Regions from separate parts of the Streptomyces sp. NBC_01077 genome, predicted to be linked through region 1. Evidence: riboswitches for the same ligand, from Rfam matches in the RefSeq annotation. Region 1 holds a riboswitch; the other holds the start of a gene.

Region 1 (5,651 bases):
CGGTACTCCTTTCCCTCCGGTGTCGTGAAGTCGATGCGGCGCTCGATGGCGTCGAGCAGGGTGAGCTGGCCGCCGATGACGTTGTCCCAGGTGGGTGCGGTGGCGTCCTCGAAGTCCGCCATCCACACCTGGGCGCCGGAGTTGAGGGCGTGGACGGCCATGCGCCGGTCGGGCGGGCCGGTGATTTCGACCCGGCGGTCGGTCAGGCCCGGCGCCGGCGGGGCGACCTGCCAGGAAGGGTCGGCGCGGACGGCCGAGGTGGCGACGGGGAAGTCGAGCGGGGAGCCGGTGGCGAGCCGGATGGCCTGCCGGCGGCGCTCCTTCAGGAGCCACTGCCGGCGTTCGCCGAAGGCGGCGGCGAGCCGGCCGACGAAGTCCAGCGCGTCGGGGGTGAGGATCTCGTGGTGGCGGTCACCGGGGGCGGCCAGGACACGGACATGACGGGTCGGGGCGCTGGTGGTCATCGAACTCTCCTGAGCTGCGGGGTGAACGGGGGCGGACGGGGACGGTCGCTCGCCCCCGTTCGGCCGGGGCGCGAGCCGGCCGGGCGCCGGAGGGTCGGCTAGTGGAACTGCTCTTCCTCGGTGGAGCCGGCGAGCGCAGTGGTGGAGGAGGCCGGGTTGACGGCGGTGGAGACGAGGTCGAAGTAGCCGGTGCCGACCTCGCGCTGGTGCCTGACTGCGGTGAAGCCCTGCGCCTGGGCGGCGAACTCCCGCTCCTGGAGGTCCACATAGGCGGTCATGCCGTGTTCGGCGTAGCCGCGGGCGAGGTCGAACATGCCGTGGTTGAGGGAGTGGAAGCCGGCCAGCGTGATGAACTGGAACCGGTAGCCCATCGCGCCCAACTCTCGTTGGAACTTGGCGATCTGGTCGTCGTCGAGCGCGGCCTTCCAGTTGAAGGACGGCGAGCAGTTGTACGCGAGCATCTGGTCCGGGTACTCGGCGTGGATCGCCTCGGCGAACTCGCGGGCCTGAGCGAGGTCCGGGGTGCCGGTCTCGACCCAGATCAGATCGGCGTACGGGGCGTAGGCGAGGCCGCGGGCGATGACCGGGGCCATGCCGTTCTGGACCCGGTAGAAGCCTTCGGCGGTGCGCTCGCCGGTGACGAACTGCGCGTCGCGCTCGTCGACGTCGCTGGTGATGAGGTTGGCGGCGAGGGCGTCCGTGCGGGCGATGATCAGGGTCGGGGTGTCGGCGATGTCGGCGGCGAGGCGGGCCGCGTTCAGGGTGCGGATGTGCTGGGCGGTCGGCACGAGGACCTTGCCGCCGAGGTGTCCGCACTTCTTCTCCGAGGCCAGCTGGTCCTCGTAGTGGATGCCGGCCGCACCGGCCGCGATCATCGCCTTGGTCAGCTCGAAGGCGTTGAGGGGGCCGCCGAAGCCGGCCTCGGCGTCGGCGACGATCGGCGCGAGCCAGTCGATGCCCTCGTCGGCCGAAGCGGTCGAGCCGCCCTCGGCGGTGGCGATCTGGTCGGCCCGCAGCAGCGCGTTGTTGATCCGACGGACCACCTGGGGAACGGAGTTGACCGGGTACAGGCTCTGGTCGGGGTAGGTGTGGCCCGCCTGGTTGGCGTCGGCGGCGACCTGCCAGCCGGAGAGGTAGATCGCCTGGAGACCGGCGCGCACCTGCTGGACGGCCTGCCCGCCGGTCAGCGCGCCCAGGGCGTGGATGTAGTCCTGCTCGTGCAGCTGTCGCCAGAGCCGCTCGGCCCCGCGCCGGGCCAGGGTGTGCTCCTCGCGGACACTGCCGGAGAGCCGTACGACGTCCTCGGCACCGTACGTGCGCTCGATGCCGGCCCAGCGGGGTTCCGCGGCCCAGCGCTCGGCCAGCCGTGCGGCCGCCGTGGATACCGCCGCTGCCGTCGTGTTCGTGTCTGCCATGACCGTCACCGTCTCCATGAGTCGTTCGAGCGGGCCGTGCACGTCAAAGGTGCAAAGGCTTGGCACTGTGTGCCGTTGTTGAGGGGTGCGGCCCGCCGTCCCTCGTGGAGCGAACTGGGCAATCGTGCCGAACCGCCGGCCGATACCCGCCGGGATCACCGACATCAGGGCATGAATCGCGCCCGGTGGTACCGCCGCGCCGCCTGGATCGGCGGGCCGCAGGACGACTCTCCCAATGACACTGGGTGCCATCAAGCAGGGATGATTGCCAACTTCTGCGAATCTTCCCGCGAGGTTTTGCCAAGTCTGCCAAGGCCGGCCCGCGCGGATTCCCGCGTAGGCTGAGGCGACGGACGAGGGGGCCCGGTGAGCAAGACGTATGCGGGAGCGCGGCTGCGGCGGCTGCGCGAGGAGCGGCGGATGAGCCAGGCGGAGCTGGCGCGCGTCCTGGCCATCTCGCCCAGCTACCTGAACCAGATGGAGCACGACTCACGACCGCTGACCGTGCCCGTCCTGCTGCGGCTGACCGAGGCCTTCGGCGTCGACCCCGGCTTCTTCTCGGAGCGCGACACCAGCCGGCTCGTCGCGGATCTGCGCGAGGCGCTGGCCGGGGAGGTCGCCGAGGCCCGGGTCTCCGCCTCCGACCTCGCCGAGCTCGCCTCCCGGATGCCGGCCGTCGCCCAGGTCCTCCTGGACCTCGGCCGCCGTGGGCAGCGGCTCGCCGAGGGCCTGGCCGGGGTGGCGGACGGCCGGGGCGGGGACCGGGGTGGACCGCTCTCCCCGCACGAGGAGATCCGCGAGTTCTTCTACCGCCGCCAGAACTACCTCCACGAGACCGACCTCGCCGCCGAGGAACTGGCCCGCGGCATCGGAATCCGGCCCGGAGAAGTCGTCCGCGCGCTCTCCACCCGGCTGGCGGACCGGCACGGCGTACAGGTCGTCGGAGACTCGGCGGGCGGTTCCGAGCGGCTGCACCACTACGAGGAATCCGGGCGCGTGCTCCACCTCTCCGCGCGGCTGCGGCCCGGCCAGCAGGCGTTCCGGATGGCCACGCAGCTGGCGTTGCTCGAATACGGGGACGAGCTGGACCGGCTTGCCGCGGAGGACTTCCCGGCCGGGTCCACCCCGCACGGCCTGGCCCGGATCGGGATCGCCAACTACTTCGCCGCCGCGCTGATCCTCCCCTACGGGGCCTTCCACAGGGCCGCCGAGGCGTTCCGCTACGACATCGAGCGGCTCATCGACCACTTCGGACTCGGCTACGAGACGGTCTGCCACCGGCTGAGCACCCTCCAACGTCCCAGGCTGCGCGGGGTCCCTTTCTCCTTCGTGCGCGTGGACCGGGCGGGGAACATGTCCAAGCGGCAGTCCGCGACCGGATTCCACTTCTCCCGCGCGGGCGGCACCTGCCCGCTGTGGAACGTGTACGAGGCGTTCGCCGCGCCCGGCCGGATCCACGTCCAGGTCGCGGCCATGCCCGACGGGCAGCGCCACCTCTGGACGGCCCGCGCCGTCACCCGGCACCGGGGCGGCTGGGGCGAGCCGGGCAAGACCTTCGCCATCGGTCTCGGCTGCGAGATCCGCCACGCGTCCCGGCTCGTGTACTCGGACGGGATCGACCTCGACAACGCCGGGGCCGCCACCCCGATCGGCATGGGTTGCCGGCTCTGCGAGCGCCTCGACTGCCCCCAGCGCGCGGTCCCTCCGCTGGGTCGCCCGCTCGCCGTGGACGAGAACACCAGCACGTTCGTCCCGTACCAGGTCGCCGACCGCCGCGTCTGAGACCTCGACGGGGGCGGTGCCGGCCACCGCCCGGACGGCGCGGGGCGCGCCGGAGTGGGGGTGGACTTACCAGGACGTCCAACTATATGTTCGTGAGAAGCCCGCGGTGCAGGGAAGCCGGTGTGAATCCGGCGCGGTCCCGCCACTGTGACCGGGGAGTGTGCTCTTCAGAAGTACAGGCCACTGGCGGAAACCATCCGTCGGGAAGGCCGGAGAGCGCGCGCTGATCCGGGAGTCAGGATACCGGCCGTGGGGTGTTCCGTGTTGTCCACGAGGATGGAGCAGACACGCATGGCACCGGTACGTGACCACGGCCCAGGTGATCCGGCGGAGTACCCGAACGGCGAGGCCCTGTCCCCGCGTTCGTGACTCGACGAGGGCGCCCACGCCTTCCCCTGTCCCGCGGTCGGACCCGCGGTGTGAACTCCCGATCGGTGTCGCACCGTGCTCCTCACCGCGCCTTCCTCGGATCCTCACCTGACGAGAGCAGGCTTCGATGGTCCGCGAACTCACCCATTTCATCGGCGGAAAGCACACCACCGGCACGTCCGGTCTCTTCGCCGACGTGTACGACCCCAACACCGGCGCCGTCCAGGCCAGGGTCCCCCTGGCCGGGCGCGCCGACACCGAGGCGGCGATCGCCGACGCCGAGGAGGCCCAGCGGGAATGGGGCCGATGGAACCCGCAGCGGCGCGCCCGCGTCCTGCTGCGCTTCCTCCAACTCGTCGAGGGCGAACGGGACTCCCTGGCCCGGCTGCTCTCCGCCGAGCACGGCAAGACCGTCGCCGACGCCCACGGCGACCTGCAACGCGGGCTGGAGGTCGTGGAGTTCGCCGCCGGTATCCCGCACCTCCTCAAGGGCGAGTTCACGGACAGCGCCGGCACCGGCATCGACGTCCACTCGCTGCGCAGCCCGCTGGGCGTCGTCGCCGGGATCACCCCCTTCAACTTCCCCGCGATGATCCCGCTGTGGAAGGCCGCACCTGCCCTGGCCTGTGGAAACGCCTTCATCCTCAAGCCGTCGGAGCGCGACCCGTCCGTACCGCTGCGGCTCGCCGAGCTGTTCCTGGAGGCCGGACTGCCGCCCGGCGTGCTCAACGTCGTCAACGGCGGCAGGGAAGCCGTCGACACCCTCCTCGAAGACCCCCGCGTCCAGGCCCTCGGCTTCGTCGGCTCCACCCCGATCGCCGCGCACATCTATGCCACCGCCGCCGCCCACGGCAAGCGCGCCCAATGCTTCGGCGGCGCCAAGAACCACATGATCGTGATGCCCGACGCCGACCTCGACCAGGCCGTCGAGGCGCTGATCGGCGCCGGATACGGCTCCGCAGGCGAGCGCTGCATGGCGATCTCCGTCGCCGTCCCGGTGGGGGAGGAGACCGCCGACGCGCTGGTGGCGAAACTGAAGGAGCGCATCGCGACCCTCCGTATCGGCACCTCCGACGACCCCGACGCCGACTTCGGGCCGCTCGTCGGCCGGGACGCCCTGGAACGGGTGAACGGCTACGTCGGGATCGGTGTCGGCGAGGGCGCCGAACTCGTCGTGGACGGCCGGGGGTTCACCCTCACCGGGCACGAGAACGGCTTCTTCGCCGGGGCGTCGCTCTTCGACCGGGTCACCCCCTCGATGCGGATCTACCAGGAGGAGATCTTCGGCCCCGTCCTGTGCGTCGTACGGGCCGCCGACTACGAGGAGGCCCTGCGGCTGCCCAGCGAGCACCCCTACGGCAACGGTGTCGCCATCTTCACCCGCGACGGCGACACCGCCCGCGACTTCACCCGCCGCGTCAACACCGGCATGGTCGGCGTCAACGTCCCCATCCCGGTCCCCGTGGCCTACCACACCTTCGGCGGCTGGAAGCGCTCCGGATTCGGCGACCTGAACCAGCACGGCCCCGACGCCGTCCGCTTCTACACCCGCACCAAGACCGTCACCTCGCGCTGGCCCTCCGGGGTCAAGGAAGGCGCGAGCTTCACCATCCCGACGATG
Region 2 (5,651 bases), 190 kb from region 1:
GTGTCCCAGCTGGGCGGCGCGCAGGTGGGCGACAAGACCATGCTCGACGCGCTCGTGCCGGCCGTGGAGGGCCTGCGGGGCTCGTTCGGCGCGGCCCGCGCGGCCGCCGAGGAGGGCGCCCTCGCGACCGTACCGCTGCGGGCACGCAAGGGCAGGGCCAGCTATCTGGGCGAGCGGTCGGTGGGGCACCAGGATCCGGGGGCCACGTCCTCGGCGCTGCTGTTCGCCACGCTCGACGAGACCGCCCGTACGGAGGCGTCGAGCACCGAGGGGGCTTCATGAGCGCCGGGACCGGGACGGGGGCGGGGACCGGGTCCGGGACCGGGACCGGGACCAGCCCCGGCTCCAGCTCGGGCTTCGGCGCCGGTTCCGGTCTCGTCGGCATCGTGCTCGTCTCGCACAGCGCCGCCGTCGCGTCGGCCGTGGCCGAGCTGGCCCGGGGGCTCGCCGGCGGCGGCGAGCTCGCCCCGGTCCTCCCGGCCGGTGGGACTCCCGACGGTGGTCTGGGGACGAGTTCCGAGCTGATCTCCGAGGCGGCGAAGGGCGTCGACCGCGGTGCGGGCGTGGCGATCCTGGTCGATCTGGGGAGCGCGGTACTCACGGTGAAGGCGCTCCTCGCCGAGGGCGACGAACTGCCCGAGGGCTCCCGCCTGTTGGATGCCCCGTTCGTCGAGGGCACGGTCGCCGCGCTGGTCACGGCGAGCGCGGGCGGGGACCTCGACGCCGTGGCGGCGGCGGCCTCGGAGGCGTACGCCTATCGCAAGGGGTGAAGGCGACGAACGACGGTTCTCCGACGTCAAGCGGCTGAGTCTCAGGCGCTGTTTGGCCGAAACTCAGCCGCTGTGGCGGCATGGGTGCGACCTACCCTGGGAGATCACAACCGCGATCCGGTTGTGCGGCGGGCCTCTCCGGGAGCCGGCTTTCATCCGTGCGCCACCTGGCCCGGCCAGGTGATGGAGGAGGGGCGATGTCGGGCAGTCTGTCCGCTGTAGTGATTCTCGCGCTCGTGTGGTTCCTGGTCGCGCTGGTGCCCCTGCGCACCCCGTCCGCCCGCAAGGCATGGGCGAGGGGCGTACTCGGCGTCTCGGTCCTCCTGGTGGTCGGCGCGGCTCTGTTCGGCGCCAATGCGGACGTGGCGTCCGACTACGACGGCCCGGACCCCATGCTGCTCGCGGCGCTCGCGGCAGCGGTCGTCGTGGCGCCGGGTGCCATCGCGGCCCTCGTGCGGAGCGGCAGGAACAGCTAGGCCGGGGAGATCGGGGAGATCCACGGCGCCGCCACGGGACCCTACAAGCACCCACATTGTGATGTACCTGGTCAACGCACTAATGTCGCAGGGCCTTGGTGTACGGGAAACCGGTGAAGTACCGGTGCGGCCCTCGCCACTGTGATCGGGAGGTCCGGCTCCACCCCCGCGGGAGACACCCACGGGGAAGCCACTGGACCGCGATGGGAAACCGTCGTGGTGTGGGAAGGCGGAGTCCGGCGTATGACCGTCAGCCAGGAGACCGGCCAGGGTGCGTTGTCCATCCACGAGGTGCTGGAGAGGGTCTCCCGACCATGCATATAGCCGAGGGGTATCTGCCCCCTGTGCACGCCGCCGCCTGGGGCGTAGCGTCCGCGCCGTTCGTCGTCCACGGGGTCCGCGCGCTGACCCGCGAGGTGCGGTCGAACCCCGAGTCCACCCTGTTGCTCGGCGCCGCCGGCGCCTTCACCTTCGTCCTGTCGGCGCTCAAGTTGCCCTCAGTGACCGGTAGTTGCTCGCACCCGACCGGTACGGGTCTGGGTGCGATCCTGTTCCGGCCGCCGATCATGGCGGTCCTGGGAACGATCACCCTGCTCTTCCAGGCCCTGCTGCTCGCGCACGGCGGGCTGACCACGCTCGGCGCGAACGTCTTCTCGATGGCGATCGTCGGGCCCTGGGCGGGGTTCGGTACCTATCTGCTGCTCCGCCGGTTCGGTGCGCCGCTGATGGTCGCCGTCTTCTTCGGTGCGTTCGTCGCCGACCTGTCCACATACTGCGTGACCAGCGTGCAGCTGGCGCTCGCCTTCCCCGACCCAGGCAGCGGCATCCCCGGCGCGCTCGCCAAGTTCGGCGGGATCTTCGCCGTGACCCAGATCCCGCTCGCGGTGAGCGAGGGCCTGCTCACCGTGCTCGTGATGCGACTGCTCACGCAGTCGAGCAAGGGCGAGCTGATCCGGCTCGGCGTCCTCGCCGGGCGCAAGGCCGAGCGGCGCGAGGAGGCGACCGCGCGATGAGCCGCAACGCGAAGATCAACACCCTGCTGCTGCTCGTCGTCGCCGTGCTCGCGGTCCTGCCGCTCGCGCTGGGGCTCGGGGACCACAAGGAGGAACCGTTCACCGGGGCCGACGCGGAGGCGGAGACCGCGATCACGGAGCTCCAGCCGGACTACGAACCGTGGTTCAGCCCGCTGTACGAGCCGCCGTCCGGGGAGATCGAGTCGGCGCTGTTCGCTCTTCAGGCGGCCCTCGGCGCCGGTGTCCTGGCGTACTACTTCGGTCTGCGGCGTGGCCGCCGACAGGGGGCCGCCCGGGCGGAGGCGGCCGGGACGGCTGGGGCCAGGACGGAACCGGCCGAGGCGGCCGAGGCCAGGACGGAGGCCGAGGCGGCCGAGGCCATGACGGCTGAGGCCGGGACCGCGGCGAACGAAGGCGGCTCCGGCTCCGGCGGCGGGTCCGCCGGCGGGGCGGGCGCGTGGCCGCCGATGCTGCCGATCGACGCGGCGGCGCACAGCAGTCGCTGGCGCCGCCGACATCCGGCCGAGAAGTCGTTTCTCGGCTTCGGTCTGACGCTGTGCGCGGTGAGTCTGCCGCCGTGGCCGGGTGCGGTACTCGTGGCGGTGGCCACGCTCACGGTGCTGCTCGGTCCGGCCGGTGTGCCGGGCCGGGCGCTGTGGCGGGCGTTCCGCGTCCCGCTCGGATTCTGTGTCACGGGAGCGATTCCGCTGCTCTTCGAGGTGGGCGGTACGCGGGGGCTCGTCGCTCTCGCGCCGGGCGGCCCGGTGCAGGCGGGCGAGTTGCTGCTGCGGACCGCTTCGGCGTCGCTCGGGGTGCTGCTCTTCGCGTTCACGACGCCGGTGTCCGACGTCCTGCCCCGGCTCGTACGGGCGGGGGTGCCGGCGCCGGTGGTGGACGTGGCGCTGGTGATGTACCGGATCATCTTCCTGCTCCTCGACTCGCTGTCCAAGATCCGGCAGGCCCAGGCGGCCCGCCTCGGGCACACCACGCGGGCCGCGACCTGGCGTTCGCTCGCGGGCCTCGGCGCGACCACGTTCGTACGGGCCTTCGACCGGGCGCAGCGCCTGCAGTCGGGGCTCGCGGGGCGGGGGTACGACGGGACGCTGCGGGTCCTGGTGCCCGCGTGCGCGGTCTCCCGCCCGTTCCTCGCCGCGACGGGCGCGCTCCTTGCGGGGCTCGTCGCCCTCACCCTCGTACTGGAAAGGTTCCTTCCGTGACGTCTCCGGCCCCTCCGGCCCCTCCGCGTCCTCCATCGCCTCCGACCCCTGTCGTGGAACTGGTGAAGGCGGGCTTCGCGTACGAGGACGGGCCCCCGGTCCTGTCCGGCGTGGACTTCGCCGTCGCGGAGGGGCAGGCGGTCGCCCTGCTGGGCCGCAACGGCAGCGGCAAGACGACGTTGCTGCGGCTGCTCAGCGGCGGGCTCCGGTGCGGAAGCGGGTCGCTGCGCCTGGACGGTACGGAGGTGGCGTACGACCGGAAGGGGCTGACCCGGCTGCGGACGACCGTGCAACTGGTGGTGCAGGATCCGGACGACCAGTTGTTCGCCGCGTCGGTCGGCCAGGACGTGTCGTTCGGTCCGATGAACCTGGGGCTGCCTGAGGACGAGGTACGGCGACGGGTGCGGGAGGCCCTGGAGGCGCTGGACATCGTGGCGCTCGCGGACCGGCCGACGCATCTGCTGTCGTACGGGCAGCGCAAGCGGGCGGCGATCGCGGGCGCCGTGGCCATGCGGCCGCGGGTCCTGATCATGGACGAGCCGACGGCCGGCCTCGACCCGCACGGGCAGGAGCGGCTGCTCGACGCGCTTGAGCGGCTGCGGGAGGCCGGGACGACGGTGCTGATGGCCACGCACGACGTGGATCTGGCGTTGCGCTGGGCGGACGAGGCGGCGGTGCTCGCCCCTTCGGGCCTGCGGACCGGCCCGGTCGCGGAGCTCCTCGCGGACGACGCGCTGCTCGACGAGGCCCGGCTGCGGCACCCCTGGGGCACGGCGGTGGCACGGCTGCTTCGCACTCACGGCCTGCTCGCCGCGGGCGCTCCGGAGCCGCGCACCCCGGAGGATCTGGAGGCCTGGAGCGGTACGGGGATGACGGGCGGGGCCCGCCGAGCGCGGTGAGCCGGGCTTCCGGGGCGTCCGATCGCGCGGCGCCCCGGTCCGCGCCCGCCCTTGCCCCGTCCTTTGCTACTGAGTAGTAGACATCACGTCCCGAATCTTCTGCAACTAGTTGCACAAAGGGTGGGGGTCCCCTAGAACTGAGACCGACGTTCCTGCGCGAGGAGGCGCCCGCATGACCCCGTACCCGCACCTGCTGAGCCCGCTCGACCTCGGGTTCACCACCCTGCCCAACCGGGTGATCATGGGGTCGATGCACGTCGGCCTCGAGGAGACCGAGCACGGCTTCGAGCGCATGGCCGCCTTCTACGCGGAGCGCGCCCGGGGCGGCGTGGGCCTCATCGTCACCGGCGGCATCGCGCCCAACGACGCCGGACGCCCCTGGGACGGCGGCGCCAAGCTCACCACCGACGGCGAGGTCGCCGAGCACCGGCTGATCACCGACGCCGTGCACGAGGCCGGTGGCCGGATCGCGATGCAGATCCTGCACTTCGGCCGGTACGCGTACCACCCCGCGCTCGTCGCGCCCAGCGCCCTCAAGGCCCCCATCAGCCCCTTCGTACCGAACGAGCTGACCGACGCCGAGGTCGAGCAGACCGTCGAGGACTACGCCCGGTGCGCCGAGCTCGCCAAGGAGGCCGGGTACGACGGCGTCGAGGTGATGGGCTCCGAGGGCTACCTCATCAACGAGTTCATCGCCGCCGCCACCAACCAGCGCACCGACCGCTGGGGCGGCTCCTACGAGAACCGCGTCCGCTTCCCGCTGGAGATCGTCCGCCGGATCCGCGAGCGCGTCGGCGAGGACTTCATCCTCGTCTACCGCCTCTCCATGCTGGACCTCGTGCCCGGCGGCTCCACCCTGGAGGAGGTCGTCCAGCTCGCCAAGGAGATCGAGGCGGCCGGCGCCACCATCATCAACACCGGTATCGGCTGGCACGAGGCACGCATCCCCACCATCGCGACCTCCGTGCCGCGCGGCGCCTACACCTGGGTGACGAAGAAGCTGATGGGCGCGGTCTCCGTACCGCTCGTCACCAGCAACCGCATCAACACCCCCGAGGTCGCCGAGGAGATCCTCGCCGACGGCCGCGCCGACCTGGTCTCGCTCGCCCGCCCCTTCCTCGCCGACCCGGACTTCGTCGCCAAGGCCACGGCCGACCGCGCCGACACCATCAACACCTGCATCGGCTGCAACCAGGCCTGCCTGGACCACACCTTCAATCTGAAGATCACCTCCTGCCTGGTCAACCCGCGCGCCTGCCACGAGACCGAGCTGGTC

What was found. Region 1 has a riboswitch for cobalamin ahead of OG462_RS07385 (CoA-acylating methylmalonate-semialdehyde dehydrogenase). Riboswitches for the same ligand answer to the same signal wherever they lie in the genome.
Region 2: linked by a shared signal. The riboswitch ahead of OG462_RS06625 (energy-coupling factor ABC transporter permease) and the one ahead of OG462_RS07385 (CoA-acylating methylmalonate-semialdehyde dehydrogenase) in region 1 are both predicted to bind cobalamin.

What each region holds. Positions count from the first base shown of each region.
Region 1 is NZ_CP108669.1:1,659,843-1,665,493, reverse strand. It holds gene aceB (malate synthase A) at 1-464, opposite strand, end outside; gene aceA (isocitrate lyase) at 563-1,879, opposite strand; gene OG462_RS07390 (short-chain fatty acyl-CoA regulator family protein) at 2,246-3,661, shown strand; cobalamin riboswitch at 3,749-3,928, shown strand; gene OG462_RS07385 (CoA-acylating methylmalonate-semialdehyde dehydrogenase) at 4,158-5,651, shown strand, end outside.
Region 2 is NZ_CP108669.1:1,465,902-1,471,552, forward strand. It holds gene dhaL (dihydroxyacetone kinase subunit DhaL) at 1-282, shown strand, start outside; gene OG462_RS06615 (PTS-dependent dihydroxyacetone kinase phosphotransferase subunit DhaM) at 279-770, shown strand; gene OG462_RS06620 (hypothetical protein) at 968-1,246, shown strand; cobalamin riboswitch at 1,298-1,532, shown strand; gene OG462_RS06625 (energy-coupling factor ABC transporter permease) at 1,561-2,259, shown strand; partial or broken gene OG462_RS06630 (energy-coupling factor ABC transporter substrate-binding protein) at 2,256-2,504, shown strand; gene cbiQ (cobalt ECF transporter T component CbiQ) at 2,727-3,476, shown strand; gene OG462_RS06640 (energy-coupling factor ABC transporter ATP-binding protein) at 3,530-4,375, shown strand; gene OG462_RS06645 (FAD-dependent oxidoreductase) at 4,548-5,651, shown strand, end outside.